Regions from separate parts of the Comamonas sp. C11 genome, predicted to be linked through region 1. Evidence: predicted binding sites of a transcription regulator. Region 1 holds the regulator's gene; each other region holds the start of a gene.
The links. Region 1 encodes LexA, which represses DNA repair genes until DNA is damaged. Its sites were predicted from a motif close to ACTGTATNNNNATACAGT; they were not measured.
Positions count from the first base shown of each region.

Region 2: a site for LexA is predicted at 3,564-3,581, ahead of imuA (translesion DNA synthesis-associated protein ImuA). Genes of this name have one in related genera too.
Region 3: a site for LexA is predicted at 1,998-2,015, ahead of recA (recombinase RecA). Genes of this name have one in related genera too.
Region 4: a site for LexA is predicted at 1,324-1,341, ahead of NOX35_RS06725 (DNA topoisomerase IV subunit B). Genes of this name have one in related genera too.

Region 1 covers NZ_CP101743.1:3,469,665-3,477,171, reverse strand. Annotated here, with positions in the region: gene NOX35_RS15935 (universal stress protein) at 1-337, opposite strand, end outside; gene NOX35_RS15930 (hypothetical protein) at 483-728, opposite strand; gene NOX35_RS15925 (hypothetical protein) at 1,148-1,570, opposite strand; gene lexA (transcriptional repressor LexA) at 1,740-2,411, opposite strand; gene NOX35_RS15915 (asparaginase) at 2,494-3,477, shown strand; gene adk (adenylate kinase) at 3,754-4,410, opposite strand; gene kdsB (3-deoxy-manno-octulosonate cytidylyltransferase) at 4,801-5,577, opposite strand; gene NOX35_RS15900 (Trm112 family protein) at 5,581-5,772, opposite strand; gene lpxK (tetraacyldisaccharide 4'-kinase) at 5,869-6,912, opposite strand; gene NOX35_RS15890 (GntP family permease) at 6,924-7,507, opposite strand, start outside.
Region 2 covers NZ_CP101743.1:2,678,507-2,686,013, forward strand. Annotated here, with positions in the region: gene NOX35_RS12255 (PAS and helix-turn-helix domain-containing protein) at 1-341, opposite strand, end outside; gene NOX35_RS12260 (CoA transferase subunit A) at 416-1,117, shown strand; gene NOX35_RS12265 (3-oxoacid CoA-transferase subunit B) at 1,127-1,765, shown strand; gene NOX35_RS12270 (HD-GYP domain-containing protein) at 1,962-3,314, shown strand; gene imuA (translesion DNA synthesis-associated protein ImuA) at 3,598-4,521, shown strand; gene NOX35_RS12280 (hypothetical protein) at 4,523-6,043, shown strand; gene dnaE (DNA polymerase III subunit alpha) at 6,036-7,507, shown strand, end outside.
Region 3 covers NZ_CP101743.1:5,739,188-5,746,694, forward strand. Annotated here, with positions in the region: gene NOX35_RS26500 (hypothetical protein) at 1-121, opposite strand, end outside; gene recX (recombination regulator RecX) at 173-649, opposite strand; gene recA (recombinase RecA) at 831-1,940, opposite strand; gene NOX35_RS26515 (MarR family winged helix-turn-helix transcriptional regulator) at 2,079-2,570, shown strand; gene NOX35_RS26520 (response regulator transcription factor) at 2,680-3,357, shown strand; gene NOX35_RS26525 (sensor histidine kinase) at 3,467-4,909, shown strand; gene NOX35_RS26530 (tripartite tricarboxylate transporter substrate binding protein BugE) at 5,130-6,107, shown strand; gene NOX35_RS26535 (SPOR domain-containing protein) at 6,197-7,006, opposite strand; gene NOX35_RS26540 (biotin--[acetyl-CoA-carboxylase] ligase) at 7,171-7,507, opposite strand, start outside.
Region 4 covers NZ_CP101743.1:1,460,103-1,467,609, forward strand. Annotated here, with positions in the region: gene NOX35_RS06720 (MFS transporter) at 1-956, opposite strand, end outside; gene NOX35_RS06725 (DNA topoisomerase IV subunit B) at 1,375-3,345, shown strand; gene NOX35_RS06730 (lytic transglycosylase domain-containing protein) at 3,402-4,268, shown strand; gene parC (DNA topoisomerase IV subunit A) at 4,309-6,699, shown strand; gene NOX35_RS06740 (CoA transferase) at 7,017-7,424, opposite strand.

The DNA.
Region 1 (7,507 bases):
AAATCAGGTCGCATTGCAATTCCTGCGCCTGCTGAACAATGGCTTGGTAAACAGAGGCGTGGGTGACTCGCACAAAGTTGCAGGGTACGCCTTCAGGTCTGGCAATCTGGTCAACGAACTGCAAAGCCGCATCTGCATCGCTGTTGGCACTGCGCTCGAACTCTGCGCTGTTGTAAGTCAGCAGTGCGTCTGCGCCGTAGATGATGGCGCGGTAATCGGGCATGACATACAGGCCGGTCACCTTGGCGCCTTGTTCACGCGCAAGCAGAACGCCAGCACGCACGGCAGCCTCTGACAGTTTGGTGCCATCGGTGGGAATGAGCAGGTGCTTGAACATGTTCAACCTCCTGATGCCGGAAGATGTGCCTGGAAATCAATTTATTCCAATACCTGGAGCCGCGCAATGCCTAATTTTTTGAATGCAGCAGAGTTGCAGACAGGATGTAAGACTCTGTAACGAGGGGCGGTCTCGTCGAATCGTCTCATTCCTCGGGCGAAGGAGGAACGCGATTGAGGATTTCGCCAGTGGCCTCTATCTCGAACTGCTGTGGATTGAGCCAGTTGACCTCCTGGTGATCGGCAGTTTCAAAGTAAATGGCAGACGGGCGTATGGAGACGCCATGCGGCATGTCGATCTCATCAAAACTCTGATAGACCAGAATCAGGCGCAGGTCTCCATTGGCGTCTTTGGCCTGTATGTGCTGCAAGAGCTTGCGGTAGGCACTCATAAGACGCCCTCGTTGACATGTGTATATGAATGTTTCCACTGTCGAAGAGGTGCCGCAATACCCTGATCCGGGTATCTGTTCTGACGGATATTCGTGCCTGACAAGGAGTTTAGAAGGCTGCGAGGCTTGTGCAAAATGCGCTCCGGCGGGCAGGGGCAGGCAGAGCATCAGCAAATAATTTACATGGCGATCCAGATCGTTCGGCGCCAATACTGAGGGCCTGTTTTGGCGACATCGAGTTTTTCGCCTATGCACTGTTGGCAGCGTTGTCTGGCGCCATATCTGCCGGCCGATGGGCCAAGAGCGTTGCGATGGCTTCTTGTTGGATGCATATGGAAGCCCTGTTGCATTGCCTGCAGGCCTATTTCGGGTCGGGTTCGGGGCTGCATAAGTGCAGGCAGGCAAACCTCATTGTGCTTTCAGACTTGCGGGGCCGTTTGCTCATGGAGTGCCATACGCTCCAGCGCGGCGCAGACATCGGCCATGCGTCCGCAGATCAGCAGACATTCGGGTTGCCTGCGCGGTTCTCGCTGCACGATTTTGAGAAGTCGTGGAGAAGCAGCTTGTGTCGACTGGTCGATTATTGGCGATTGAAGCTCTGGGGTCGCAGCAAAGGCCTGCGGGCGAAGTGTATTGCTGCCGAGGCGACTGCGGCCGCGGTTGGCGCGCATGACAGGGATGCCGATCTGCTTCGCCATTGGACGATTGGCAGTGAAGGATACGGGCTCTGCAGCGGCTTCGCTTGCGTCATCGGAGCTGAAGTTCGGATTGGGCGACAGCGTGGCAGGCAGGCTTTTCATGGTCAGGCGTGTCAAAGCCTGCAGTGATGTGGCGAATCCCATTTGGCAACTCCTTTTGATGACCTCGCGGCATGGATAAGGGCAGGTTTGCGTTCTTTCGGCAAAGCTCCGCCCAGGGCGAAGCTCAACGGCTTCGCGCCTACCACCTGGGCTTGAGAGGGAAGGAGGCTCGGTGCCTCCGCTGCATAGACGGAGGGACGCCGTCTGCCCGTTACATGAACATGCTGTTGCGGATAAGGCCTACGGCCAGGCCTTCGATGGCGAACGGCTCTTCAGGATCGACGTGAATGATCTTGTAGTCTGGGTTCTCGGGTAGCAGCTCGATGCCCTGAGGCGTGCGCTTGAAGCGCTTGACGGTCACGTCGTCACCGAGGCGGGCCACCACAATCTGGCCGTTGCGCGCTTCATGCGTAGCCTGTACCGCGAGCAGGTCGCCGTCCATGATGCCCGCGTCACGCATGGACATGCCGCGGACCTTGAGCAGGTAATCGGGCTTGGCGGCAAACAGGCTGGGCTCGACCGAATAGCTCTGATCGATATGTTCCTGGGCCAGAATAGGCGAGCCGGCAGCGACGCGGCCGACCAGGGGAAGCACCAGCGGGGCCAGGGCCGTGAGCGGCAGCGCAAAGCTGGCGCCGCGTGCCGCATTGATGGTGCGCACGGTATCGGCGCGCAGGCGGATGCCGCGCGATGTGCCGCTGACCAGATCTATGACGCCCTTGCGTGCCAGTGCCTGCAAATGCTCTTCTGCAGCATTGGCCGACTTAAAGCCAAAGGTGCTGGCAATCTCGGCCCGGGTAGGGGGCGCACCCGTGCGAGCGATGGTGGACTGGATGAGGTCCAGAATCTGCTGCTGGCGGGGAGTGAGCTTGGGGTGGTCCATGGGCATTCCTTGATCGATCGATGATGAATACTGTGTGTTCATCCAGTACCTGTATTTTTAATCAGTTTGAAGAGGACTGCAAGTGGAACGTGACAAAAATATCGTCATCCTGGGCACCGGTGGCACGATTGCCGGAGTTGCCGAGCAGGCTGGCACCAGTGTGGGCTACCGTGCGGCCCAGCTGGGCGTGGCTCAGCTGCTGCAGGCCGTGCCGGACCTGGAAGGCGTTGCTGCGGCGTCGCTGCAGGCGGAGCAGCTGGCGCAGCTGGACAGCAAGGATATGGATCACGCGACCTGGCATGCACTCGCGCTGCGATGTGCCGAGCTGCTCGCGCGTGATGATGTGAGCGGTATTGTCATCACCCACGGCACCGACACCCTGGAGGAAACCGCCTGGTTTCTGCAATGTGTTCTGCACCCGGCAAAGCCCGTGGTGCTGACCTGCGCCATGCGCCCGGCGACAGCGATTTCGGCCGACGGCCCTGGCAATCTGCGCGATGCCGTGGCCTGTGCGGCCGACACGCAGGCTGCTGGCCGCGGTGTGCTTGCCGTGGTGGCGGGTCGGGTGTTCAGTGCACGCCAGGTGCGCAAGGTGCATCCCTACCGTGTGGATGCCTTTGATGGCAGTGGCGCCGGCCCGCAGGGCTGGGTGGAGGAGGGGCGGCTGCGCTGGGCAACGGGCGGCCTGCCCCGGGTCGTTGCGGCCAGCTCCATTGCAATCGCTTTACCGCCCGCAGATCACTGGCCCCTGGTGGAGCTGCTTCATAGCCATGCGGGCTGCAGCAGCGCCGTGGCGCTGGCGGTGATGCAGGCCTGGAATTCGGCAGGCGTGCGTGCCGTGGTGGTGGTCGGCACGGGCAATGGCACTATCCATGAGGCGCTGGGGCCAGCCCTGGACTGGGCGCAGGCGCAGGGCATGGCTTTGCGCATCACGACCCGGTGCGAGGAGGGGCAGGTGGTGCAGGCCGAGGGAGCGCGAGATAGCCTTGTGAGCAGCCTGCCGGCGACCAAGGTCAGAATCAGCCTGATGCTGGAGTTGATGGGCTGGCCTCACGCATTGGGTTGATGCTCTTATTATGAGAGCTGCTGGCCTTCATTGATACAGAGTATTTATGCTGTTTGGGTCTGAAATCCAATGAGTGTAGGCGCAGGCAGCTATGAATATTGATGGCTCCAATGCCATCCTCGGTGCAGCTTTTTCGCACCGGACTGATGTCGGCCGGAAGGGCGGGAGCACGAGCTTCAAGAACAAAAAAGGCCGGTGAGGACACCGGCCTTTTTTGCCCAGAGATGCCTGGCCGCGAAAAGGCGGCAAGGCTCCACGCGCGAGTGATCTGGGCGATCAGGAAGCCAGAGCGGCCAGAGCGCGCTCGGTGATTTCTTCAACGCTGCCTGTGCCGCTGATGGCACGGTACTTGGGGGCCGCTGCTGCATCGGCCTTGGCCCAGTTGCTGTAGTAGTCCACCAGAGGACGTGTCTGGCTGCTGTAGACGTCCAGGCGCTTCTTGACGGTTTCTTCCTTGTCGTCTTCGCGCTGCACCAGGTCTTCACCGGTCACGTCGTCCTTGCCTTCCACCTTGGGAGGGTTGAACTTGACGTGGTAGGTGCGGCCCGAGGCGGGGTGGCTGCGGCGGCCGCTCATGCGTTCAATGATGGCGTCGAAGGGCACATCGATTTCCAGCACATAGTCCAGCTTCACGCCGGCAGCCTTCATGGCATCGGCCTGGGGAATGGTGCGGGGGAAGCCGTCAAACAGGAAACCCTTGGCGCAGTCCGGCTGAGCAATGCGTTCCTTGACCAGGTTGATGATCAGATCGTCGCTGACCAGCTGGCCGGCGTCCATCACGGCCTTGGCTTGCAGACCCAGAGGGGTGCCAGCCTTGACGGCCGCGCGCAGCATGTCGCCCGTGGAGATTTGAGGGATACCGTACTTTTGGCAAATAAAGGCCGCCTGAGTGCCTTTGCCGGCGCCGGGTGCACCCAACAAAATCAGTTTCATGGAAATCCTTGAGGAGAGTAGAAATTCTTGCTGGCCCAGGCAGACGGGTGGTCGTCCGTAGTTCCCAGGCCGTATTTTTTCGCGGGCAAGGATAGCACGCACAAGACCAACACAGGCTTACACAATTCAGTCAAGGCTGTCACAAGTGCGGCCAATTGAAGGCATGTATCCGCTGCAAACGCGATTGCTGTAGTTGTAATCCAGGTGCCGAAGCCGTTACATATGCTATTCGGACTATGCGGAAAGTATAGCGATCAGCGCTTTCCTGGACTGGCCCAGGGCCCTTTGGGACTGCGCGCGCGGACTGCGCAACTGCCGGCTTGATGCGTGAGCAGTCCTGGATGAAGACAGCCTGCGCACCGGTGTCGCCAAAGTGCGCAGGTCTTTTTTTCAACCAGCGAAAACGGCGCGCACGCGCTCCAGGTCTTCGGGCGTGTCGACGCCGGCACCCGGTGCATCGGGCGTGATATGCACGGCAATGCGGTGGCCGTGCCAGAGGGCGCGCAACTGCTCCAGCTGCTCCATGGCTTCGGTGGGGGCGGGCGCGAGTTGCGGGAACTCGCGCAGAAAACCGGCCTTGTAGCTGTAGATGCCAATATGGCGCAGCGGTGTGAAACCTGGGTGACCGGCCTTGGGGGCCGCCGTCTGCCACCAGGCTTCATCGCCGTGGTCGCGTGAACAGGGGATGGGTGCGCGGCTGAAATAGCTGGCCAGACCCTTGGCGTCACAGACCACCTTCACCACGTTCGGGTTGCGGTAATCCGTCAAGCTATCAATAGGATGGGCCGCCGTGCCCATGCTGGCTTCGGGGCGGGCCAGCAGCAGCTGTGCCACAGCCTCGATCAGCTTGGGGTCGATCAGCGGCTCGTCGCCCTGCACATTGACGACCACATCGTCGCCGGACAGGCCCAGTTGAGCACAGGCTTCGGCCAGACGGTCGCTGCCGCTTGGATGATCCTTGCGCGTCAGGATGGCCTGGACGCCATGCTGGGCGCAGGCCGCCACAATGCTCTCGTCGTCGGCCGCCACCACGCAGCGGGCTGCGCCGGCCAGAGCCGCGCGCTGGGCCACACGCGCCACCATCGGCAGGCCGGCAATATCCGCCAGGGGCTTGCCGGGCAGACGGGTCGAGGACAGGCGGGCGGGGATCAGTACCGTATAGCTCATGGCTTATTGCTTTTCTTCTTCCAGCTCGTCGTCGGACAGGGTGCGGGCTTCGTTTTCCAGCAGCACCGGGATGCCGTCGCGCACGGGATAGGCCAGACGCGCGCTGTGGCTGATCAGCTCCTGATGCTCGCGGTCAAAGCGCAGCGGGCCCTTGGTGACGGGGCAGACCAGCAGTTCGAGAAGTTTGGCGTCCATGGAGTATTCCTGCAAAACGGGATGAGGGCGCCAGCAGGGGGCTGGCGCTGCAAAAAGAGGTGATCAAACGCTGTTGATCCGTAGGCTCAATGATAGTCAGGCTGGCTTGCCATCGCGGCGAATATTGGCGTTGGCCTTGGCCAGTTGCGCATCCAGCAGCTCCCAGAAGGCCTGCGGCAGCTGCAACTGCAGGGGCACGGCCCAGGCTTCAGGATGGCTGCGCCAGAGTTTGACGGCATCTTTTTCGGTGCAAATCAAGGGTTTGTCGTTTTCCAGCGTGCGCGAGAAGTTCTCGAAATCATAGTGATCGGGCAGGGCCTGGGTTGCTGCCGGAGTGATGCCCTGGGCGGTCAGCATGGCAAAAAAGGACTCGGGGCGTGCCACGGCGGCCACGGCCTCCGGGCTCTGCGCGGCCAGGCTGTGCAGCAGGATGCTCTGGCCATGACCGTTGTGGGCGGTCTCGGCCAGGCTGCGCTGCAGCGCGAACGCCGGTGAAGAGCCCAGTGGCCGGGGCGGCTGGCCTGCATGCAGTGTGGCCGTGACCGGGCGAGGCCAGGGCTCGCGCAACGGGCCTGCGGGCAGCAGAAAGCCGTTGCCAACTCCTTCATCATTGAAGACGCACAGCTCCACATCGCGTGCCATGGCCAGATGTTGCAGGCCGTCGTCGCTCACGATCACGTCGACCTGCGGGTAGCGCTGGCGCAGCGCTTGCGCCGCCTCCAGACGCCTGGAGGCGACAAAGACCGGCACGCCGGTGCTGCGTGCCAGCAGGGCAGGCTCGTCGCCGACCTCGCTGGCGGGGCTGTCCGGCAGGGCCTCGCGGCAATCCTGCCCGCTCTCTATGCTGCGGCCATAGCCGCGCGAGATGATAGCCGGCTGCCAGCCCCTGGCCTTGAGGTGGGCCACCACGGCCTGGGTCACAGGGGTCTTGCCCGCACCGCCCGCAATCACATTGCCGACAACGATGACAGGCAGGCCGGCGCTTTGCTGGCGGCCGAGCATGCGCCTGGCATTCCAGGCCTGCAGCACTCCATAGAGCAGCGATAGCGGCCACAGCAGCCAGGCACCCGCTCCACGCCGGCGCCAGAGGGCGCGCAAGCCATGTTGCGAGGAGGATGCTTGGACGGTGTTTTGAGGCATAGGGGTTGGGATCATACGGGTGCGGCCGGAGTTCCCGCAGCCAACGGGCCTGCGTGATGCGCAAATACCTGGGTCCTGATTCCGGGAGCCTGAGGCCAGAAGCTGCCAAGCAGGCTGCCCAGCTCCAGATGGCTGGGGGCCTCTGCCGCAGGAGCAAGTTCGTCTGCCAGCTGCTGTGCTTCACCCTCGGCGGTAAAGCCTTCGCCTCTGGAGTGCGCCTGCGCGCTGCGCCAGTGCAACCAACACAGGCCGGGCATCAGCATCACGGCTGCGGCGATCAGGCACAGTCCCGGTGCGGCAAACGGCGTGGTGCCGAAATAGGGCATGGGAAGCGCGTTCTGGATGGCCGGCGTGCCGGGCAGCGCCGTCATGGTGAAGGTAAAGTCTCCCAGCGCAATCGTGGCCGGCATGAGACGGCGCGGGATGTCGGCACGCCTAAAAAGCGCCTGGGCAATGGGATACACCGCAAAGGCCACGACAGACAAGGAAACGCCACCATAGGTGAGAACGGCGCAGGCCAGCACCACGGCGAGTATGGCGCGCTGCTCGCCCAGTGCTGCCGCAATGCCCTGGGCAATGATGTGAGCTGCCCCCG
Region 2 (7,507 bases), 790 kb from region 1:
GAGAGGTCCTCGAAGCTCCAGATGCCCGAGGCATGGGGGTCGTTGCGGTCCAGCGTGCGGCCGCTGACATGGCACCAGAACACCTCGCCATTGGCGCGCTTCATGATGCGGTTGTCGGAATAGATGCCCGTGGTGTTCAGGATGGGAGCGATGCGCGCGCCCAGGCGCTCGTATTCGTCAACGCTGGGGTATAGCACCTGGAAGGTCTGTCCTATGAGTACCTCGCGCGAGGCATGGAACATTTCACACAATTGCCGATTACAGTCAATCATGATGCGGTTGCGCGAGATGACGAGACCTACAGGGGCGGCATCGAACGCCAGCCGGTAATCCACAACCATGGTACTGCTCTTTACGAAAAACTACTTACTCAAGTACGTAGTATCGTAGCGCATCCAATTTCAAGGAGACATGTGTGAAAAAGCTCTACCCATCCGCAGAAGCGGCGCTGCAGGGCGTGGTGGCCGACGGGCAATTGCTGGCTGTTGGCGGCTTCGGCCTGTGCGGCATTCCCGAGGCCCTGATCGATGCGGTTTGCGCCAGCGGCGTCAAGAACCTCACGGTGGCATCCAACAACGCCGGCGTGGACGGCTTTGGTCTGGGCAAGCTGCTGGACACCCGCCAGGTCAAGAAGATGATCTCCAGCTATGTGGGCGAGAACAAGGAGTTCGAGCGCCAGTACCTGGCCGGTGAGCTGGAGCTGGAGTTCACGCCTCAGGGCACGCTGGCCGAGAAGATGCGCGCCGGTGGCGCCGGCATTCCCGCCTTCTTCACCAAGACCGGTGTGGGCACGCTGGTGGCAGAGGGCAAGGAATTGCGCGAATTCGACGGCGAGACCTATGTGATGGAGCGCGCCATCGTGGCCGATGTGTCCCTGGTCAAGGCCTGGCGTGCGGACAAGAGCGGCAATCTGCAGTTCCGCCTGACGGCGCGCAACTTCAACCCTGCGGCAGCCACCTGCGGCAAGGTCTGCGTGGTGGAGGTCGAGGAACTGGTGGAAGTCGGCGAGATCGCCCCCGACGACATCCATCTGCCCGGCATCTATGTACACCGCATCGTGCACAACGCCAACCCCGAAAAGCGCATCGAAAAGCGCACCATCACCGAGAAGAAATAAGGAGCTGTCATGCCTTGGACCCAAGACCAGATGGCCGCGCGCGCGGCCCAAGAACTCGAAGACGGCTTCTACGTCAACCTCGGTATCGGCATTCCCACACTGGTGGCCAACCACACGGGTGACAAGGAAGTGTGGCTGCAGTCCGAGAACGGCATGCTGGGCATCGGCCCCTTCCCGACCGAAGACCAGGTCGACGCCGACCTGATCAACGCCGGCAAGCAGACTGTGACCACGCTTCCCGGCTCGGCCATCTTCGGCTCTGACCAGTCGTTTGCCATGATTCGCGGCGGCAAGATCAATCTGTCCATTCTGGGCGCCATGCAGGTGTCCGAAAAAGGCGATCTGGCCAACTGGATGATTCCCGGCAAGATGGTCAAGGGCATGGGCGGGGCCATGGACCTGGTGGCGGGCGTCAAGCGCGTCATCGTGCTCATGGAACATGTGGCCAAGAAAAAGGACGGCACGACCGACCTGAAGATCCTGCCCAGCTGCACCCTGCCGCTGACGGGTCTGGGCGTGGTGGATCGCATCATCACCGATCTGGGCGTGATGGACGTGACTCCCGAAGGTCTGAAGCTGGTGGAGCTGGCCGATGGCGTGAGCTTTGACGAGATCCAGTCCAAGACGGGTGTGACGCTGCTGAAATAAGCGGTGCCGCTCTCACGGGCAAGAACCGCTGCGGCGGTTCTTTTTTGCGCCTTTTTCTGCCGCATTGGCAGAATTAATAGCTGTCGGGGTCGATAGGGCAAGCGATGCAAGCTGTTTTTGCTTTAATTGCGGCCCACAAATTATTGCAATCTGCAACAATTGGGTTTGATTGAGCAGACAGAAACAGAGCGCTTTGATGAGTGAGAACGCTGGTGCGCAAGGGCACGAGACCGATGTACATTTTTTGCGCACAGTCACCGATATGGCCGAGCATACGGAGGTGATGACGGGCGATGCAATCTATACCGACAAGGGCATGAAACTGGTAGACAAAGGCACACGTGTTGACAGTCGTCTCTATGACCGTCTGGTCATGCACAAGCTGCGTGACCCGATCGATGCCAACCTGATCACGGGCGATCTGGTCGACGTGGCGTCCCTGGTCGCGCTGGCGCGCCAGTTGTGCGAGCAGGTCGATCTGTTGCAGCGCATGGTGGCGTCCCTCGGCGATATCGAGCGTCTGCTGGCGCCGCTCAAGGGCCTGCTGCTGCCTCGGGCCATTGCCTTCAAGCTCACCGTCATGCGCGAGCAGCGCTCCGACCTCTACCAGCACAGCCTGCAGATGACGCTGGTGGCGATCTTTCTGGCGCTCAAGAACGGCTGGACCGAGCGCGAATGCGTGCCGCTGGCCACGGCCGCGCTGCTGCACGATGTGGGCATGCTCTACATGGACCCCGTCTGGACCGACCCGGACTATCGCTTGAGCGGCGAGGAGCGCAAGCATCTGGTCGCGCATTCCGTCACGGCCATGCTGGTGGTGCGCAGCACCGAACTGTATTCGCGTGCAGTGGAGATTGCCGTGCTCGAGCACCATGAGCGCATGGATGGTTCCGGCTATCCGCGTGGCATCAAGGGCCATGCCATTTCGTCCATGGGTCAGGTGCTGTTGCTGGCCGAGGTGGTCTCGGCCTTCTTCGAGAAATTCACGGAGATGCCGGGCCAGCGTCTGTCGCTGATGCTGCGCATGAACCATAAAAGCTATCCGGCCGATCTGGTGCACCAGATTCTGCCGCTGCTCTACGACGAAATCAGTCCCGGCAAGCCCTTGGCGCCGCTGCAGGCCGAGTTCTCGCACAGCATTGCGGCCCTGGAGGCTGCGCTGCGCAAATGGAGCGAACTCAGGCTCGATTTTCCCGAGCAATGGCAGCAAATGCCCGATGCACAGCCGGCGGTGGCCGTGGAGAGCAATCTTGCGCAGCTGCAAAAGCAACTGGCCGAAGCAGGCTCTCATCCCAGTCAGCAACTGGATGTCCTGAGATTCTTCAAGGATGACGCTCTGGGCATGAGCGAGCTGGCCCTGGTCAACCGTGAGGCCTTGTGGCAGTTGCAGGCCATCATGAACGACTGCCTGCGCCGCTGGCCCACGCTGGGGCAGGGAGGCTCCATGCTGGAGGTCGCCGTGGCCGAATGGTGCGAGGCCTGCGCCCAGTTGATGCCAGATGCCGGTCGCAATTCGGTCCTGAATGTTGACAGGGCGTCGCTGAATTGAAGGCATTGGCCACGAGTTCCGCCCGGGACGGCTGGCCTCAAGTTTGATAGCTGCAGGCGCTTGATTGACGGGCGCTAAGCCGGTATTTCTTCAAAATTCTGTGCATCACGCCGCAGTGCGGCGTGCGTTGCCGCGTCTGCGTGCGTCATCCTGAAAAAGTATTTTTGATAGCGAACGACGTCCGGTCTACAAGAGCCGGCCGTATCTGCTGCCGATATTAAGGTCTTGTTTTGCGCTAAAACTTGAATAACTGTATATTTGTACAGTATTTAAGAATTTTCGCATGCACACCCAGTCCCTGACATCCTTTGCCCATCCTGGCTCACCGCCCGGAATGATGGAGTCTGTCCGGCAGCAAACAGGGGCAGAGCAGGGCGTGCGGCCAGGTCTGCCCGCTGCGGGCAGCCCGCATTTGTCCGCCATACGGATTCCCGGTGTCTGGCGCGGAACGGACTGGCAGTCCGGCGCCGGCCCTCAGGTCTGGCCCAGCGGTCATGCTGCGCTGGATGCCGAGTTGCCGGGCGGCGGCTGGCCCGGCAATGCCTTGATTCAGCTGCAGCAACCCGCGCACTGTCATGCGGAGTGGGCCTTGCTGTTGCCCGCGCTGGCCGCCCGTGTCCGGCAGCATGCGGCTTCACGCGGGGATGCGCGGATGGGGCAGCTGGTGCTGGTGGCTCCACCCTATCTGCCTTTTGCTCCGGCCTTGCAGGCCGCCGGTATTGACGCAAAGCGGCTGTGCGCGGTCAAGCCGGGGCGCGGTGCCCAGGAGCTGGCCTGGGCCTGCGAGCAGGCTCTGCATTGCCGGGATGTGCTGGCGGTGCTGGCCTGGTTGCCCGAGCTTCCCGCGTCCACGCTGCGCCGCTTGCAGTTGGCCGCCGCTTCGCAGGGCCGGCCTCTGTGGCTATGGCAGGAGCTGTCGGCCGAGCCGCTGAGCTCCCCCGCCGCATTGCGGTTGAGACTGGAGAGAGTTACGGCAGACACCGTTGCCCAGCAGGCACCGGGTTTGCGGATACAGCTTCTGAAGCGCCGTGGGCCTTTGCTGGAGCGCCCCATACAGCTCGCGCTTTCGCAGTGGGCCTGGCAGCCCGTGCTGCAGGCACAGGCCCAAAGACATGCGCGCCAAAGCGAGGAGGCCGCCATGCTCATGCAAGGGCGCATGACATCCGCCGCTCCTGCAACGGCCTCGCCTTGGATGACGGAGGCATGAGATGGGCAGTGCAGAGCACTGGATGGCCTGGCCTCTGGCCTGCCTGAGCGAGTCAAGCACGGTGGCTGAGAGTGCCTGCTGGTGGGCGCTGGAGTTTTCGCCGCGTGTGGCATTGCTCGAAGACGCCTTGCTCATGGAGACCAGCATGGTGCAGCGTCTTTGGGGCGGGAGAGAGGTCTTGCTGGCACGGCTGGACAGTGCTTTTGCGCAAGCCTGTCAGGCCGCTGTGCCCGGCCTGCCGGAGTCCGGGGGCGGCGATGCGGCATTGCAGCCGCTGCGCGGACAGGGCGACACGGCCTGGCAGGCTTTGGCTCGGCTGCGGCTGCAGCAGTGCCGGCCTTGCGGCTGCGTCCCTGTCTCCTTGCCCATGCCTGAGCCATCGCAGCATGCCGATGCCCTGCCGCTATGGACACTGAGCGCCCTGGAGCAGAACAGCGCCGTGCTGCTGCGCCTGGGCTGTCGGTGCTGGGGCGATGTGCGCGCACTGCCGCGCGCGGGGCTGTCGCGCCGTATTGGAGCCAAGGCTCTGCGTGCGCTCGACGAGGCCTATGGTCTGCTGCCCCAGCCGCTTGACTGGCTGCAGCTGCCTCAGCAGTTCGAGCTGCGCCACGACCTGGGTTATCCGGCTCACCATGCCGATGCCGTGCTTCATGCCGCGCAGCCGCTGTTGCGCGCGCTGCAGTCCTGGCTGCAGGCCCGTCACCATGCGGTGCTGGCGCTGCAATTGCGCTGGCACCATGACCTGCGCCGTATTGACGGCCAGGAGCTGCCAGCCTGGGAAGCCCTTGTCATCCGCACAGCCCAGCCCACGCAGGGCATGGCGCATTTGCAGCGCCTGCTGCGCGAGCACCTGGGCCAGCAGCGCTGGCTAGCACCCGTGGACATGCTGGAGTTGCAGGCGCTGGAGACGGTGCCCTGGGCAGCCGAGCCGCTGAGCTGCCTGCCTGCCGCCCAGGGTCAGAGCCCGTCGGACAGCCTTGCCTGGCATGAATGGGTGGAACGCCTGAGCGCCCGCTGGGGCGAGGAGGCCGTGCAGATGGTGCAGCCGCTGGCCGACCACCGCCCCGAGCGCATGCAGCGCTGGCAAGCTGCTGCACCTTTGCTGCAGAGCAAGAATCCGGCTGCTGCAAGAGACACTACCCAGGCTGGAGCAGGAGCGCAGCTCAGGCAGCAAGCCATGCATCGCGGCCGTCAGCCCGATTGTTCCGACCCCTGGCAAGCCCTGTGGCCGCCCTGGCTGCTGCACCAGCCCCAGGCCTTGCCCGTGCAGGGCAATCGTCCTCAATGGCATGGGCCGCTGCAGCTCAGGGCAGGGCCCTACAGGCTGGAGTCCGGCTGGTGGGATGCGGTTGGCGATGCCCAGGCCGGCGCGCCGGCCGGTCTCGTCGAGCGTGACTATTTCGTGGCCTATAACGCCGTGGTCGGACATGTCTGGATTTACCGCGAGCGCGCCCGTAGCGAACACCTGATGAGCATGACAGCCAGCCCTGCCAGCTGGTTTGCGCAAGGCATGTATGGCTGAGCAGATCATGGCCGAGCCACCGGCTCCCGCTCTGCGGCTGGCGGGGCCGCCGCCTGCCGCCATACCGGCCAGTCCCGTGGCTCAGGGTATGGGCAGGGGGCCGCTGGCCTATGCCGAGCTGCACTGTCTCTCGCATTTCAGTTTCCTGCGCGGTGCTTCATCGCCTGCCGAGCTGGTGCACCGGGCCAAAAGCCTGGGCTATGCGGCGCTGGCGCTGACCGACGAATGCTCGGTAGCCGGTGCCGTGCGCGCCTTTGAAGCGGCGCGGGACTGCGGCCTGCACCTGATTCAGGGTAGCGAATTCGCCTGGGGACTGCTCAGGATCGTGGTGCTGGTGCGTGATCTGCAGGGATGGGGCAATCTCTGTGAATTCATCACTGTTGCACGCAGCCGGACTGCCAAAGGGGAGTATCTGGTCGATGAATCCAGCCCCTGGCAGTTGCTGAATCAAGGCTGCGAGTGCCTGCTGCTGCCGCAGCGCGGGATGCTGGATGCATCGGATTTGATGGCTGTAATCGCTTGCTTGGAAAACGCTTCAGGCTATCTTGATGCCGGAAACCTCTGGCTGGGTGCGGAGCTGCACCTGGCGCCCGACGACAGCCTGTGGCTGCAGACCCTGCAGCAGGCGGGCGCGGCGCTGGGGCTGCGCTTGCTGGCCTGCGGGGATGTCCATATGCATGCGCGCTCGCGCAAGCCGCTGCAGGATGTGGTCACGGCGATCCGCATGGGGTGTACCGTGGCCGAATGTGGCTTTGCACTGCAGCCCAATGCCGAGCGGCATCTGCGCTCGCGTCTGCGGCTGGCTTCGCTCTATCCCAGGGCCATGCTGGAGGCGACGCTGGAGCTGGCCGGGCGTTGCAGCTTCAGTCTGGACGAGATCTGCTACCACTATCCGCAGGAGAGCGTGCTGCCCGGCATGACGGCCACGCAGACCCTGGCCTGGCTGACCTGGGAGGGCGCGGCGGGACGCTATCCCCAGGGCATTCCCAAGGACGTGCACGATCAACTGCACAAAGAGCTGGCGCTGATCGAGGATCAGAAGTACGAGATGTACTTTCTCACCGTGCATGACATCGTGCGCTATGCGCGCAGCGTCGGCATTCTCTGCCAGGGGCGCGGCTCGGCGGCCAATTCTGCGGTCTGCTACTGCCTGGGCATCACTGCGGTAAACCCGCATGGAGGCAATCTGCTGTTCGAGCGCTTCATCAGCAAGGAGCGCAGCGAGCCACCCGATATCGATGTGGACTTCGAGCATGCGCGGCGCGAAGAGGTCATCCAGTACATCTACGGCAAGTACGGGCGCGATCGCGCCGCGCTCACGGCCGTGGTCAGCTGCTGGCGCAGCCGCAGCGCGCTGCGCGATGTGGGCAAGGCGCTGGGCCTGCCTGCCGATCTGATCGATGCCCTGGCCAAGGGGCAGTACTGGTTCAGCGAGCATGCCCAGGCGCAAGCACAGACGCATGC
Region 3 (7,507 bases), 2.3 Mb from region 1:
CGCAGCCCAGCACCAGGGCTAGCAAGGCACCCAGCATCAGGCCGCCCAGCAGCGATTTGCCGGCACTCAGACCCACGCGCAATGCGGACGGAGTATCAGAATTCGAGGCAGTTGAGGGCATGCATTGTCCTTTCCGTCACGGAGTCAAACAGTCGCCGGCTACGTGCAGTTCTCAGCCCGCGTCATCACTTTCGTCGAACGCCGAGTATGGAGCCTCGCGCAAAACCCGCGATGCCACGGCAGAAGAAAAGCCGCGCGAAGCCATGAAGCGCAGCTGTTTGGCTTTTTCCTTGATATCGGCAGGCGGCGTACCAAAGCGCTTGCGCCACAGCTCGCGGGCGCGTTCCAGCTCGGTATCGCGCAGTTGCTCGCTCGCGTTGCGCACCACTTCATCGTCCAGCCCTTTGCTGCGCAACTCCTGCACCAGCCGCGCCGTGCCAAAGCGACTGGACTTGCTGTGAATGACGGAATCCACCACCCGCTGCACGCTGATGAAGCCGCGCTTTTCCAGCTCGTCGAGAATGGCCTGCAGGTCATCACCCTCTTCCACATAAGGCGCCAGCTTGCGCTGCAGCTCCAGCCGCGAATGCTCGCGCTGCCCCAGCAGCTTCAGGGCTCGGCCTTTGAGTGAAAGCTTGGCAAAGCTCACGACACATCTCCAGAAACAAAAAGGCGCAGGACGAACCTGCGCAAAGATGGCAAACCTTTTGAGCAATGAGGCCCGCACTCAAACACTGGCGCTCACCAAGCCAGGGACATCAAGCAAGGGCCGCATCGCAGCGAGGATGTCGTCCCCTTTCGCGAAAGGCGCATAGCGCCTCAGGGAAGAATCAGCCTTCAATCACTCCGTCCTTGTCCACCTTGCCCTTGCCGCCCTTGGCAGGCTTGGCTTCGGCAGCCGCTGCACCTTCCACAGGCAGCAGCTTGATGCCCAGGCTATCGCGCACCTTGTTTTCGATTTCGATGGCCAGCGCGGGGTTCTCGCGCAGGAACTCACGCGAGTTGTCGCGGCCCTGGCCGATTTTTTCGCCGTTGTAGGCATACCAGGCACCGCTCTTTTCCAGAATCTTGGCGTTCACGCCCATGTCCAGAATCTCGCCTTCGCGGCTGATGCCTTCACCAAACAGAATGTCGAACTCTGCCGTCTTGAAGGGGGGCGAGACCTTGTTCTTCACGACCTTGACCTTGGTTTCGTTGCCGATGGCCTCGTCGCCCTTCTTGATGGTGCCGGTGCGGCGGATATCCAGACGCACGGAGGCATAGAACTTCAGCGCATTGCCGCCGGTGGTGGTCTCGGGCGAACCGAACATCACGCCGATCTTCATGCGGATCTGGTTGATGAAGATGACCATGCAGTTGGTCTTCTTGATGGTGGCCGTCAGCTTGCGCAGGGCCTGGCTCATCAGGCGGGCCTGCAGGCCGGGCAGGGCGTCGCCCATCTCGCCTTCGATTTCGGCCTTGGGCGTCAAGGCGGCCACCGAGTCGATGACGATCAGGTCCACGGCACCCGAGCGCACCAGGCTGTCGCAGATTTCCAGGGCCTGCTCACCGGTGTCGGGCTGGCTGATCAGCACGTCGCTGAGGTTCACGCCCAGCTTCTGGGCGTAGCTGGTGTCCAGCGCATGTTCGGCGTCGATAAAGGCGCAGGTGCCGCCCTGCTTCTGCATCTCGGCAATGACCTGCAGCGTCAGCGTGGTCTTGCCCGAGGATTCGGGACCGTAGATTTCGATCACGCGACCACGGGGCAGACCACCTACGCCCAGAGCGATGTCCAGACCCAGAGAGCCGGTGGAGACGACCTGAATGTCTTCGATGGCTTCACCTTCGCCGAGCTTCATGATGGTGCCCTTGCCGAACTGCTTTTCGATCTGGGCCAGGGCTGCAGCCAGGGCTTTGGCTTTTTCGCTGTTGGCGTCGTTGGTCTTGGCGATGGCGTTCATATCAGGCTCCGGAGTAGGTGAATGACTGTCTGTGGCCAGTCCTGTTTTTGCATTCAGGCTGGATGCTTGAACAGTAGTTTAGAGGCCAATACTGCATATTTATTTAAATATTTAGTCAGTTTGCCTTACTATTTATCCATGTCAGAAATAGCCCCCGTCACCCCGCCCGCCGATGCCTGGCGCCAGACCCATCTGGGCCGTTTGCTCGGCCATGCCATGCGCCGCTTCGATGCGCGCGTGCTGCAGCTCATGGCGCGCGCAGTGGAGGTGCCGCTGGCGCTATCCAATCTGGCGGCGCGCGACAAGGTGGGGGCAGCCCATATCCACATCACACGCCATCTGTCGCTGGCTGGCGACCGGCTCACCGATCTGGCCGACAAGGCCGGTATGACCAAACAGGCCATGGCCGACTTGGTGACGCAGTGCGAAGCCTGGGGCCTGGTCACGCGCGAGACCGACCCGCATGATGCGCGCGCCAGGCGCGTACGCTTCACCGATGCCGGTCTGGCCTGGTTGCAGGCTTTTCACGACGCCGTAAGCCAGGCCGAGGCCGAGTTTCGTGAAGCCGTGGGAGCGGATGTGGCCACCGTGGTCGCGCTGGGCCTGGAAGCCTATGCCGAAGGCTACTGAGATTCGACACCTGTAAGCGGCTGTCGAGAATTGCCCCGAACAGCCATGGGCCATCCCTACAATGGCAGCAAAAGTGCAAACAGGCACACATAACAAGCAGGAGACACACATGCGCATACTGATTGCCGAAGACGACCAGGTGCTGGCAGACGGCCTGCTGCGCACGCTGCGCAGCTCGGGCGCCGTCGTCAGCCATGTGGCCAATGGCAGCGAGGCCGATACCGCCTTGCTGACCAGCAGCGAATTCGATTTGCTGATTCTCGATCTGGGCCTGCCCAAGGTACACGGCCTGGAAGTGCTCAAGCGCCTGCGTGGGCGCGGCGATGCGCTGCCGGTGCTGATTCTCACGGCCGCCGATTCGATCGAAGAGCGCGTACAGGGCCTGGACTATGGTGCCGACGACTACATGGCCAAGCCGTTTGCGCTGTCCGAGCTGGAAGCGCGCGTGCGCGCCCTCACGCGTCGCGGCATGGGCGGCGCCAGCTCCACCATCAAGCACGGCCCGCTGGTCTATGACCAGACCGGCCGGGTCGCCACCATCGACGGCAAGATGGTGGAGTTGTCGGCGCGCGAGCTGGGCCTGCTGGAGGTGCTGCTGCAGCGCGCAGGCCGTCTGGTCAGCAAGGACCAGCTGGTGGAGCGTCTATGCGAATGGGGCGAGGAGGTGAGCAACAATGCCATCGAGGTCTATATCCACCGCCTGCGCAAGAAAATCGAGAAAGGCCCGATCCGCATCGCCACCGTGCGCGGCCTCGGTTATTGCCTGGAAAAGATAGCTCCCCCCTGAGCGGCTGCGCCTAGGCGGCCCCGCCGCTTCCCCCGAGGGGACGATGGCCTTTGCTGCGGGGCGGCCCTTGCTGGCCATCCCTGAGTTGGAATACGCCAGTTTTACAAGCATGAAAATCTTTCAGCGTGAGCAGCGATCCCTCTTTGGCGAGATCCTCGACTGGATGCTCACGCCACTGCTGCTGCTCTGGCCCGTGAGCCTGGCACTGACCTGGCTGGTGGCCCAGGGTCTGGCCAACAAGCCCTTCGATCGCGCGCTGGAGTACAACGCCCAGGCCCTGGCCCAGCTGGTCATCGTTCAGCGCGGCAAGGTGCAGTTCAATCTGCCGCAGTCGGCCAGCGAGATCCTGCGCGCCGATGAATCGGACACGGTGTTCTTCCAGGTCAGCGGCACCAGGGGCGAATATCTGGCCGGCGAGCGCGACCTGCCCCGCCCGCCCGCCGTCGACGAGGACACGCCCACCGGCTCGGTGCTGCTGCGCGATGAGGAATACAAGGGCATCGATCTGCGCGTGGCCTATATCTGGGTGCGCATGCCCCTGCCCGGCGAGCCCAACGCCCTGGTGCAGGTCGCGGAAACACGCGAAAAGCGCAGCGTGCTGGCCACGGAAATCATCAAGGGCGTGATGCTGCCGCAGTTCGTCATCCTGCCGCTGGCCGCCCTGCTGGTCTGGCTGGCGCTGGCGCGCGGCATCAAGCCGCTGCACCGGCTCGAAGAACGCATACGCGCGCGCAAGCCCGAAGATCTCTCGCCCATCAATCACAAGGATGTGCCGCTGGAGGTGGTGCCGCTGGTCGATTCGGTCAACGATCTGCTGCAGCGCCTGCACGACTCCATCGCCACGCAGAAACGCTTTCTGGCCGATGCGGCCCACCAGCTCAAGACCCCGCTGGCAGGCCTGCGCATGCAGGCCGACCTGGCCCAACGCGAGGGCACCAATACCGAAGATCTCAAACGCTCGCTGGCGCAGATCGGCCGCTCAAGCATGCGTGCCACGCATACTGTCAACCAGCTGCTGGCACTGGCACGGGCCGAGAGCGCCGTGCCCGCCATGCAGGGCTGCAACCTCGTGCGCATCGTCACCGACGTGGTGCAGGACTGCCTGCCGCGCGCCATGGACAAGCACATAGACCTGGGCTACGAGGGTGCCGGTGCCAGCACGCCCGGCGTCTGGCTCAACGGCAATGCCACGCTGCTGACTGAGCTGGTGCGCAATCTGGTCGACAACGCCATCAACTACACACCATCGACCAACGAACAGCCAGGCATGGTCACCGTGCGCGTGCAGGCCGATCATTTCGGCCAGATCCTGCTGCTGCAGGTCGAGGACTCCGGCCCCGGCGTACCGCTGGGCGAGCGCGAACTGATCTTCCAGCCCTTTTACCGGGCACTGGGCTCCGAAGCCGACGGCTCCGGTCTGGGCCTGCCCATCGTCATGGAAATCGCCCGTCAGCATGGGGCGCAAGTGCTGCTGCAGGATGCCAGGCCCGGTCATGCCCCACCGGGGGCGCTGTTTACCGTGCGCTTCAAGGCCATGCCGGGACAGCAGTGAAGCGCAACCTAAAAATGCACCAATTCGGTGCCAGCCAAGGCTGAAAAACTGCGCCAGGCTTGGCTTTGCGCCCGCTTGCCCCGATTCCCGTAACGGAAACTGCGTATCTGGCAAGTTCTCGCTTACCCTAGAATCAATTCGATCATGGGTTGTCTGAAGAGTCGCTAGTTGCGCCGCGCAAGACAACAATTTGGAATCACTGGATCCCGGGAGCTTTTTGATGCAACGACGTCAATTCATCTACACCGCCGCTGCGGCCGCAGCCGCTTCTTCTTTCTCCGGCATGAGCATGGCGCAGGACACATCGCGTCCTCTGCGCATCGTCGTGCCCTTCCCCGCTGGCGGCCCTACCGACATGGTGCCCCGCAACATGCAGGACGTGCTGATCAAGCTGCTGGGCGGCCAGGCCGTGGTGATTGAAAACAAGGCCGGTGCCGGCGGCTCCATCGGCATGGCCGAAGTGGCTCGCGCCACCGATGGCGTGACCTTCGGTATCGCCACGATGTCCACCCATGGCGTGAACCCCGCCGTGTTCAAGAAGCTGCCCTACGACGCGATCAACGACTTCGTGGGCGTGACCGAGATCGTCAAGGCTCCCGGCGTGCTGGTGATCAACCCCAAGCTGATTCCCGTGAAGACTTTTGCCGAGTTTGTGGCCTACCTCAAGGCCAACCCCGGCAAGGTGTCCTATGCCACCCCCGGCAACGGTACCATCGGCCATATGTGGGGCGCCCAGTTCCTCAAGAGCACGGGCACCGAAATGCACCACATTCCCTACCGTGGCTCTGCACCGGCCATCAACGACGTGCTGGGCAACCAGGTGCCGGTCTACTTCGACCAGGTGAACTCGTCCCTGCCCCATATCAAGTCGGGCAAGGTGCGCGCCCTGGCCGTGTCCTGGCATGAACGCCTGGACGTGCTGCCCGATGTGCAGACCTATGCGCAGGCCGGTCACCCCGATCTGAACGAGCCTTCCTGGTTCGGCCTGGTGGCCCCCAAGAACACGCCCGCCGCACAAGTGGAACGTGTGCAAAAAGCCATCATTGCCGCACTCAAGGACCCCGCCGTCAAGCAGCGCATGGCTGCTCAAGGCCTGTACCCCTCGGGCACATCGAGCGCCGACTTCACCAAGCAGATCGCCAGCGAAGTGGCCAAGATGAAGAAGCTGGCCGCTGTCGCCAATATTCATCTGGACTAAAACAGGAGCTGGTTGCGCCCGTTGCAACTGGTTTTCCAATATAAAAGGCCTGCAAATGCAGGCCTTTCTTGCGATAGCAGCTACGAAAATTACTTGGCACAGGCCTGCAAGGCCTTGGGCAACAGATTCTTGCCAGCCAGCGCCGCCACTTCGTTGCGCAAGGTCCGCGTGGCCTTGGGCAGACGCAACGCATAGGTCGTCACATCGGGGCGCTCCTGCACCACGCGCGCGGTGCGCACGCCCTGGCGCGCGAAAGTGGCCAGCTGGCGCTGGGCGGCTTCTTCCGTCGAAAAACGCCCCAGCGACAGACCGGGCTCGAAACTGCCGCCGGCGCGGTCGAAGTCGATATTCATCAGGCGCAGCTCGCCGCGCTTGCGGTCCATGAATTCGGCGTCGGGGAACTTGCCCATATAGACCATCCAGCGCCCGCCCTGATGACTGGCCACCAGCTCCCAATCGCTCTTGGATTTGCCCGCCAGCGCGCGGCGAATGCTGTCGGCCTGCGCCTCTTCGATACCTGAGGCCTGATAGCAGGCCTCGGGCTCCTTGATGGCTGTCTTGGCATCCTTTGTGTCCTTGCCGTCCTTGCTTTCCCTGGCCGCGGCAGTGACAGCCTCGGGTTTGCCATCCGACTTGCTTTCGGGAGCAGCAGGCGGTGCGCTGTCGTCCACGGCAGGCGCTTCGGGCTCCGGCTCCGCCGTCTTTGCGGGTTCGGTGGCCGGAGCTTGTGCCGCTTCGGGCTGTTGCAGCACCAGGGAATCCGGCCTGATCTGCTCCTGAAGGCGCTGCGGCTCGGACTGCAACTCCGGTGCCAGCCCCATGCCGGCCAGATAGCCGTGGCTCCACATGTAGTAACCCGCGTTGCCCAGCAGCAAGAGCAGAAAAACGATTCTCAGCATAGGTTTCTCACATCAGTTATCCATGGGCTGCAGCCGCTCGCGGGCAGCCGGGCAAGGTCCTGGGCGGCCCCGCCGCCCCGCAGCGAGGGCTGCGTCCTTCTCCCCTGGCGCGCAGCGCGTAGAGAGAGGAGGAAGGCGCAAAGCGCCTCAGGAGGTGCTTCATTTCAAGCCTGCAGCGGGCTGCCAGCCGGACGCACGCTGATTTCAGAACTGGTCACGGCTTGCAGCCCGGTCGCGGTACGCACCAGAAAGCCGCCATCGGCAGCCACACCCTGAGCCATGCCGCTCGTGCCGTCGCTCAGATTCACCTCGCGTCCGGCCAGCAGATCGCGCTGGGCAAAGCGCTGCATCAGCGGAGCAAAGCCATGCAGGGCAAAGCTCTGCACCTCGGCCACCAGATTGGGCAATATGCAGGCCAGGGCCGTGGGCGCGTCCAGTGCGGCATCGAGCTCCTGCAGGCAGGCCGGGGCCGTGCGCATGCCGTCACCGGGACGGGGGCGA
Region 4 (7,507 bases), 2.0 Mb from region 1:
GTCAGCGGCACGGTGGACAGCCACAGAAAGCCCATGGCGGCGCAGAAGGCATAGACCGACCAGGGCGACAGCGGGGCCAGCAAAAAGGCCACGGTGGCCACCGAGCGCAGGCCGTAGATGCCCGACAGCAGATAGCGCTTGGGCAGCTTCTGGCCCAGATTGCCGGCCAGATAGGTGCCGAAGATATTGAACAGGCCGACCAGGGCCAGCGAATAGCTGGCCACATGGGGCGCCATGCCGAAGTCCTTCAGATAGCTGGGCATGTGCACTCCGATGAACATGACCTGGAAGCCGCAGACAAAATAGCCCGCCATCAGCAGCAGAAAGCTGGGGTAGGTCCAGGCTTCCCTGAGCGCCTGGCCCACGGTCTGCTCGCGCTTGATGGGCGTGCTGCCGCCAAAGCCCGGCTCCCGCAGGCCAAAGGCCAGGGCGGCGATCAGCAGCGCGAACAGCGCCAGTATCAGCAAGGCATTGGACCAGCCGAACTGCGCGATCAGCTTGCCCTCCACGGGCACCATGAAGAACTGGCCGAACGAGCCTGCCGCAGCGGCCACGCCCATGGCCCAGCTGCGCCGCGCCACAGGAATCTGCCGGCCCAGCACGCCGTAGATCACGGCATAGGTGGTGCCGGCCTGGGCCGCGCCGATCAGCACGCCGGCGGTCAGCAAAAACACGGTGGCATCGGGAGACAGCGCCATGCCGGCCAGGCCCAGCGCATAGAGGATGGAGCCGCCGATCAGCACCTTGAAGGCGCCGATGCGGTCGGCCAGCATGCCGACGAAGATGCCCAGGATGCCCCAGGACAGGTTCTGCACGGCAATGGCCAGGGAAAAGTTCTCGCGCGTCCAGCCCATCTCCTGGGTGATGGGCTGCAGCCAGAGGCCGAAGCCGTGGCGTATGCCCATGGAGAGCGTGACGATGGCGCCACCGCACAGAAGAATCTGCGCCATGGACATGGGGGCTTGAGTTGTCTTTGTAGTCATGCCGTGTGTGCGAAAAAAGGCCTGGGGAGCGGTCAACTTGCCACTTTAACGAAACAAGCTGTTTTGCGCCTGCACAGGCCGTCACATGCGTGGCAGGCTGGCCTGCCAGAATGCGTGACCGGCAAGCTGCGGCGCGGGAGCTGGAGCCGGGCAGAAAAAATAAAAAGTGAGCGCCTTGCGCAATCCATGCAATAGATATGGATTTGAAACTATCCATAACGCATGAGTGACATGCGGTAAATGCTATTGTTTTAAGAGTATCCGCAGCGATAAAGACCCGGTAAAAACACGTTGCCAAGACAGATGTTCGGGCTTTGTGCAAGAGTATTGGGAGTAAACAACTGTGAATTTATCCAGCTCTCATCCGGAGAGGCTACTACAATCCGCCCCCATGGCAGTCAAACCGTCCAACGAATATTCCGAAGGCTCGATCCGCGTTCTCAAGGGTCTGGAGCCTGTCAAACAGCGTCCCGGCATGTATACGCGCACCGACAACCCCCTGCACATCCTGCAGGAGGTGATCGACAACGCAGCCGACGAGGCGCTTGCCGGCTATGGCAAGAAAATCAAGTTCACCATGCATGCCGACGGCTCCTACAGTGTGGAGGACGACGGGCGCGGCATTCCCTTCGGTCTGCACCCCGAGGAGAAGGCCCCCGTGGTGGAGCTGGTGTTCACGCGTTTGCACGCGGGCGGCAAGTTCGACAAGGGCAATGGCGGCGCCTACAGCTTCTCGGGCGGTCTGCACGGCGTGGGCGTGTCGGTGACGAATGCGCTGGCCACGCGCCTGGAGGTGCAGGTGCACCGCGACGGCCAGGTGGCCACGCTGGTGTTCTCGGGCGGCGACGTGATCGAGCCGCTCAAGGTGCGCCCTCTGCAGGCCGGCGAGCGCAAGCAGGGCACGACGGTACGTGCCTGGCCCGATGCCAAATACTTCGAGTCCTCGGCCCTGCCCATGGGCGAGCTGGTGCATCTGCTGCGCAGCAAGGCCGTGCTCATGCCCGGCGTCGCCGTTTCGCTGATCAACGAAAAGTCGCGTGATACCCAGAGCTGGCAGTTCAAGGGCGGCCTGCGCGACTATCTGGCGCAGAGCCTGCATGGCGAGCCCGTCATTCCCCTGTTCGAGGGCGAGGGCTTTGCCGACAAGAACAACGACAGCTTTGCCGAAGGCGAGGGCGCGGCCTGGTGCGTGGCCTTCACCGAAGACGGCGCGCCGCTGCGCGAAAGCTATGTCAACCTGATTCCCACCACGGCGGGCGGCACGCATGACAGCGGCCTGCGCGACGGCCTGTTCCAGGCCGTCAAGGCCTTCATCGACATGCACTCGCTGCTGCCCAAGGGAGTGAAGCTCATGCCCGACGACGTGTTTGCGCGCGCCAGCTATGTGCTTAACGCCAAGGTGCTCGATCCGCAGTTCCAGGGCCAGATCAAGGAGCGCCTGAACTCGCGCGATGCCGTGCGCCTGGTCTCGGGCTTTGTGCGCCCGGCGCTGGAGCTGTGGCTCAACGAGCATGTGGACTGGGGCAAGAAGCTGGCCGAGATCGCCATCAAGGCCGCTCAGACCCGCCAGAAGGCCGGCCAGAAGGTTGAAAAGCGCAAGGGCAGCGGCGTGGCCGTGCTGCCAGGCAAGCTGACCGATTGCGAGAGCAAGGACATAGCCGTCAACGAAGTGTTTCTGGTCGAGGGCGACTCTGCCGGCGGCAGCGCCAAGATGGGCCGCGACAAGGAAACCCAGGCCATCCTGCCGCTACGCGGCAAGGTGCTCAACACCTGGGAGGTGGACCGCGACCGGCTGTTCGCCAACAACGAAATCCACGATATCTCGGTGGCGATCGGCGTGGATCCGCATGGCCCCAATGACGAGCCCGATCTGTCCGGCCTGCGCTACGGCAAGATCTGCATTCTCTCGGATGCGGACGTGGACGGCTCGCATATCCAGGTGCTGCTGCTGACGCTGTTCTTCAAGCATTTCCCCAAGCTCATCGAAGCCGGTCACATCCATGTGGCGCTGCCGCCGCTGTTCCGTGTGGACGTGCCTGCGCGCGGCAAGAAGCCGGCCATCAAGGTCTATGCGCTCGATGCGGGCGAGCTCGATGCCATCATCGAGAAATGCGCCAAGGACGGCGTGCCGCGCGAGAAATGCCAGGTCAGCCGTTTCAAGGGCCTGGGCGAGATGAATGCCGAACAGCTGTGGGAAACCACGCTGAACCCCGATACGCGTCGTCTGCTGCCGGTGCAGTTCATGAATCTGGACTTTGCACAGTCGGAGGCCGTGGTCACCAAGCTCATGGGCAAGGGCGAAGCCGCCGCCCGTCGCGAGCTGATGGAGCTGCATGGCGATGCCGTGGAGGTCGATATCTAGGCGGGGGCGTTGCCAACGCCTGCACTAGCGCTCACCAGCGGTCGATGGAGCCAGCCATGCACAAGCCCATGTTCGATGCCTCACCCAGCCAGCGGCCTGCGCGCGGCGGGTTCGCGTCTGTGCGTTTGCGACGTGTGGTGGCCTCTGCCTTGCTGGCGGGCTCGGGCTGGCTGGCCCTGGCACCGGCGGCGCATGCCGATCTCTGGGCCTATGTCGACGAATTCGGCGTCACGCACTTTGCTGCCGAGGCGCTGGATGAGCGCTACAAGCTGTTCTTCAAGGGCGAGCTCTACGACAGCAGCCAGCCGGGCCTGCAGCTGAAGCCGGATTCGGCGTCCGAGGGGCTCAACGCCCGCACGCGCATGCAGAGCTTTTTCGAGGTCTCGCCGCGCTACAAGAGCGTGAGGCCGCATCTGCAGAAGGCGGCCGAGAGAACCGGCGTGGACTACGACCTGATCAAGGCCGTGATCGCCGTGGAGTCCGGCTTCGATGCCCAGGCCGTTTCGCCCAAGGGCGCTGTCGGCCTGATGCAGCTGATGCCGGCCACGGCCGAGCGCTTTGGCGTATCGGCCAGCAAAAAGCGCAGCATGCAGCAGCAACTGGCCGACCCGGCCGTGAACGTGCCTGCCGGCGCGCGTTACCTGAGCTATCTGATGGACTTGTTCCCGGGACGGCTCGATCTGGTGCTGGCCGCCTATAACGCGGGCGAAGGTGCGGTGCAGAAATTCGGCAAGGCCATTCCGCCCTACAAAGAAACAATGAATTACGTCAAGGCCGTCACCGGCATCTACGAGCAGCTGCAGGCAGCGCGGCCCCTGAGCGGGCGGCTGGCTGCGGCCGGCCCGGCTGGCCGCGGCGGCTCCCGCATACGCATGACTCTGCCGGGCGCAGCCTCTGCGGCTGCGGACGCGCAAATACCTTGAGTCGCCGGATCGGCGCAATTTGGAAAATCACAAAGAATTCATGAGCGATCAAACCACACTGGATTTGTCTCAACAAGCCGCTGGCGATGCACTGGACCTGGGTCAATACGCACAGCGCGCCTATCTCGAATACGCTTTATCGGTGGTCAAGGGTCGTGCCCTGCCGGATGTCAGCGATGGCCTCAAGCCCGTGCAGCGCCGCATTCTCTATGCCATGGACCGCATGGGCCTGGGCTATAGCGGCCCGAACGGCAATACGGCGGCCAAGCCGGTCAAGAGCGCCCGTGTCGTCGGCGACGTGCTGGGCCGCTTTCACCCGCACGGCGACCAGTCGGCCTATGACGCACTGGTGCGCATGGCGCAGGACTTCAATCAGCGCTACCCGCTGGTCGACGGGCAGGGCAACTTCGGCAGCCGCGACGGCGATGGTGCAGCGGCCATGCGTTACACCGAGGCACGTCTTTCCAAGATCACCGGCCTGCTGCTCGACGAAATCGATATGGGCACGGTGGACTTCGTGCCCAACTACGACGGCAGCACCCAGGAGCCCAAGCAGCTTCCGGCCCGCCTGCCGTTCTCGCTGCTCAATGGCGCCAGCGGCATTGCCGTGGGCCTGGCAACGGAAATCCCCAGCCACAATCTGCCCGAGGTGGCGGCAGCCTGCGTGGCCCTGATCAAGAAGCCTCAGCTGCCCGAGGAAGAGCTGCTGGCGCTGATTCCCGGCCCCGACTATCCGGGCGGAGGCCAGATCATTTCATCGAGCAGCGATATTGCCGATGCCTACCGCACGGGCCGCGGCAGTCTCAAGGTGCGTGCGCGCTGGAAGATCGAAGAGCTGGCACGCGGCCAGTGGCAGCTGGTGGTGACCGAGCTGCCGCCCGGCGTGTCGGCCCAGAAGGTGCTCGAAGAGATCGAGGACATCACCAATCCCAAGGTCAAGACCGGCAAGAAGGCGCTGAGCCAGGAGCAGACCCAGCTCAAGGCCAGCATGCTGGCCGTGCTGGACTGCGTGCGTGACGAATCGAGCAAGGATGCTCCGGTACGCATCGTGTTCGAACCCAAGACCGGCAAGATTCCGCAGTCGGAGCTGATCACGGCGCTGCTGGCCCACACCAGCCTGGAGTCTTCGAGCTCGATCAATCTGACCAGCATCGGCCTCGACGGCCGCCCGGTGCAGAAGTCGCTGCGCCAGATGCTGGAGGAATGGATTGCCTTCCGCTTCCAGACCGTGACGCGACGCAGCCGGCACCGGCTGGAAAAGGTGCTCGATCGCATCCACATTCTCGAAGGCCGCCAGGCCGTGCTGCTCAATATCGACAAGGTCATTGCCATCATCCGCGCCAGCGATGAACCCAAGCAGGCCCTGATCGATGCCTTCAATCTCTCCGAGCGTCAGGCCGAGGACATTCTTGAAATCCGTCTGCGTCAGCTGGCGCGCCTGGAAGCCATCAAGATCGAGCAGGAGCTCAAGGAGCTGCGCAGCGAGCAGGGCAAGCTTGAGGACATCCTGGGCAGCGAGGCGACCATGCGCCGCCTGATCTGCAAGGAAATCGAAGCCGATGCCAAGACCTTTGGCGATGCCCGTCGCACGCTGATCCACGAGGAGAAAAAGGTGGTGGCCGAGGTCAAGGTGGTGGATGAACCCACGACCGTGATCATTTCCGAAAAGGGCTGGGTGCGCACGCGTCAAGGCCATGGCGTGGATGCGGGCACGCTGAGCTTCAAGGCAGGCGATAGTCTCTATGGCACGTTTGAGTGCCGCACCGTCGATCAGTTGCTGGCCTTTGGCAGCAATGGCCGGGTCTATTCGGTGCCGGTGTCGGCCCTGCCGGGCGGACGCGGCGACGGACAGCCCGTGACGACGATGATCGAGCTCGAAGCCGGTACCCAGCTGCTGTACTACTTTGCCGGCAGCGAAAGCACGCAACTGCTGCTCTCGGGCTCGGGTGCCTATGGCTTCACGGCGACTGTGGGCGATATGGTCTCGCGCCAGAAGGCCGGCAAGGCCTTTGTCACGCTGGGCGAGGGCGAGACCCTGTGCGCACCTTCGGTGGTGCATGGCGTGCCCATGAATGCGCGTGCCGAATATGTGGAAGGCGGCGAGCAGGGGGCCGGTCTGCTCAACCCCGCCAGCCATGTGATCTGTGCCTCGGTGGGCGGGCGCATTCTGACCTTCGAGATCGCCGAGCTCAAGGCCATGCCCAAGGGCGGGCGCGGCCTGATGCTGATCAGCCTGGAAGACAAGGACCAGCTGGCCGGCGCGGCCGCCTATACGCGCAGCATCCGGCTGGATGGCGTTGGGCGTGGCGGCAAGGCACGTACCGAGACGCTGGAGATCCGCAGCCTCAACAATGCCCGCGGCAACCGCGGCCGCAAGGGCAAGGCCGCAGACCTGGGCTTCAAGCCCCAGGCGGTGACGCGCGTGGAATAAGGCTCAGCGCTCAAACGACAAAAGCCGTGTACTGCACGGCTTTTTCTTTGGTGAATCGGTGCCTGCCACGCACCTCGCCGGTGTCGGATCGATGGCAAAGGATCAATTTTGTGCGTGGCCTGATGCTGTTTACGCAGCCATCAGCCTGGCTTCGAACGGCGTTGTTGCATTGTGAGTCGCAAGACGTCACGAGATTTGAATGGAGCCATGCTGCGCGGTCTGTTTCTGAGGGGGCACACCTCGTGCCTAACCCCGTCTGTAGATGTGCAGTCGGCTCCTCGTTTCACGCGCCTGGATCGTCTTGGCAGACAGATCAGTCAAAAGTGACTGATCAGCGCTTGCATTGACGGAAAGTCCCTGTAATGCAACAACGCCATATCGGGGGCTATAAAGAGGAAAATCGAGAGCATCAGGCAAGGCTGGCGCAAAAGATGACCGGCGTAACTCTGAATATCATGGCCATGTCGATGAAGCGTCTGCGTCCGGTGGCATCGCGCTCGCGCAAGGAAGCCCGGATGTTGAGCGGGGTGCATGCCCGTCGATGCATCGACGGTGGGAAGGCCGGTCCTGATCGGTGGGGCGCTCCCGCAGCCCGTGAGCATGGTCATGCCGGTGGCCGCCTGCACGATGTGGTCGTCGGCCCCCAATCCGTAGCGTTCGAGCGCGCCGGGATGCAGGCTGTCCAGCAGTACGTCAGCTTCGTGCCCAAACGCCAACACCTTCACTCAATCAGTGGCATCCCTGAGATCGACGTGGTGGCCTTCTTTGCAGGTGTTCAGCGCGAGGTAAAAGCCGGTCAGAGGGCCGA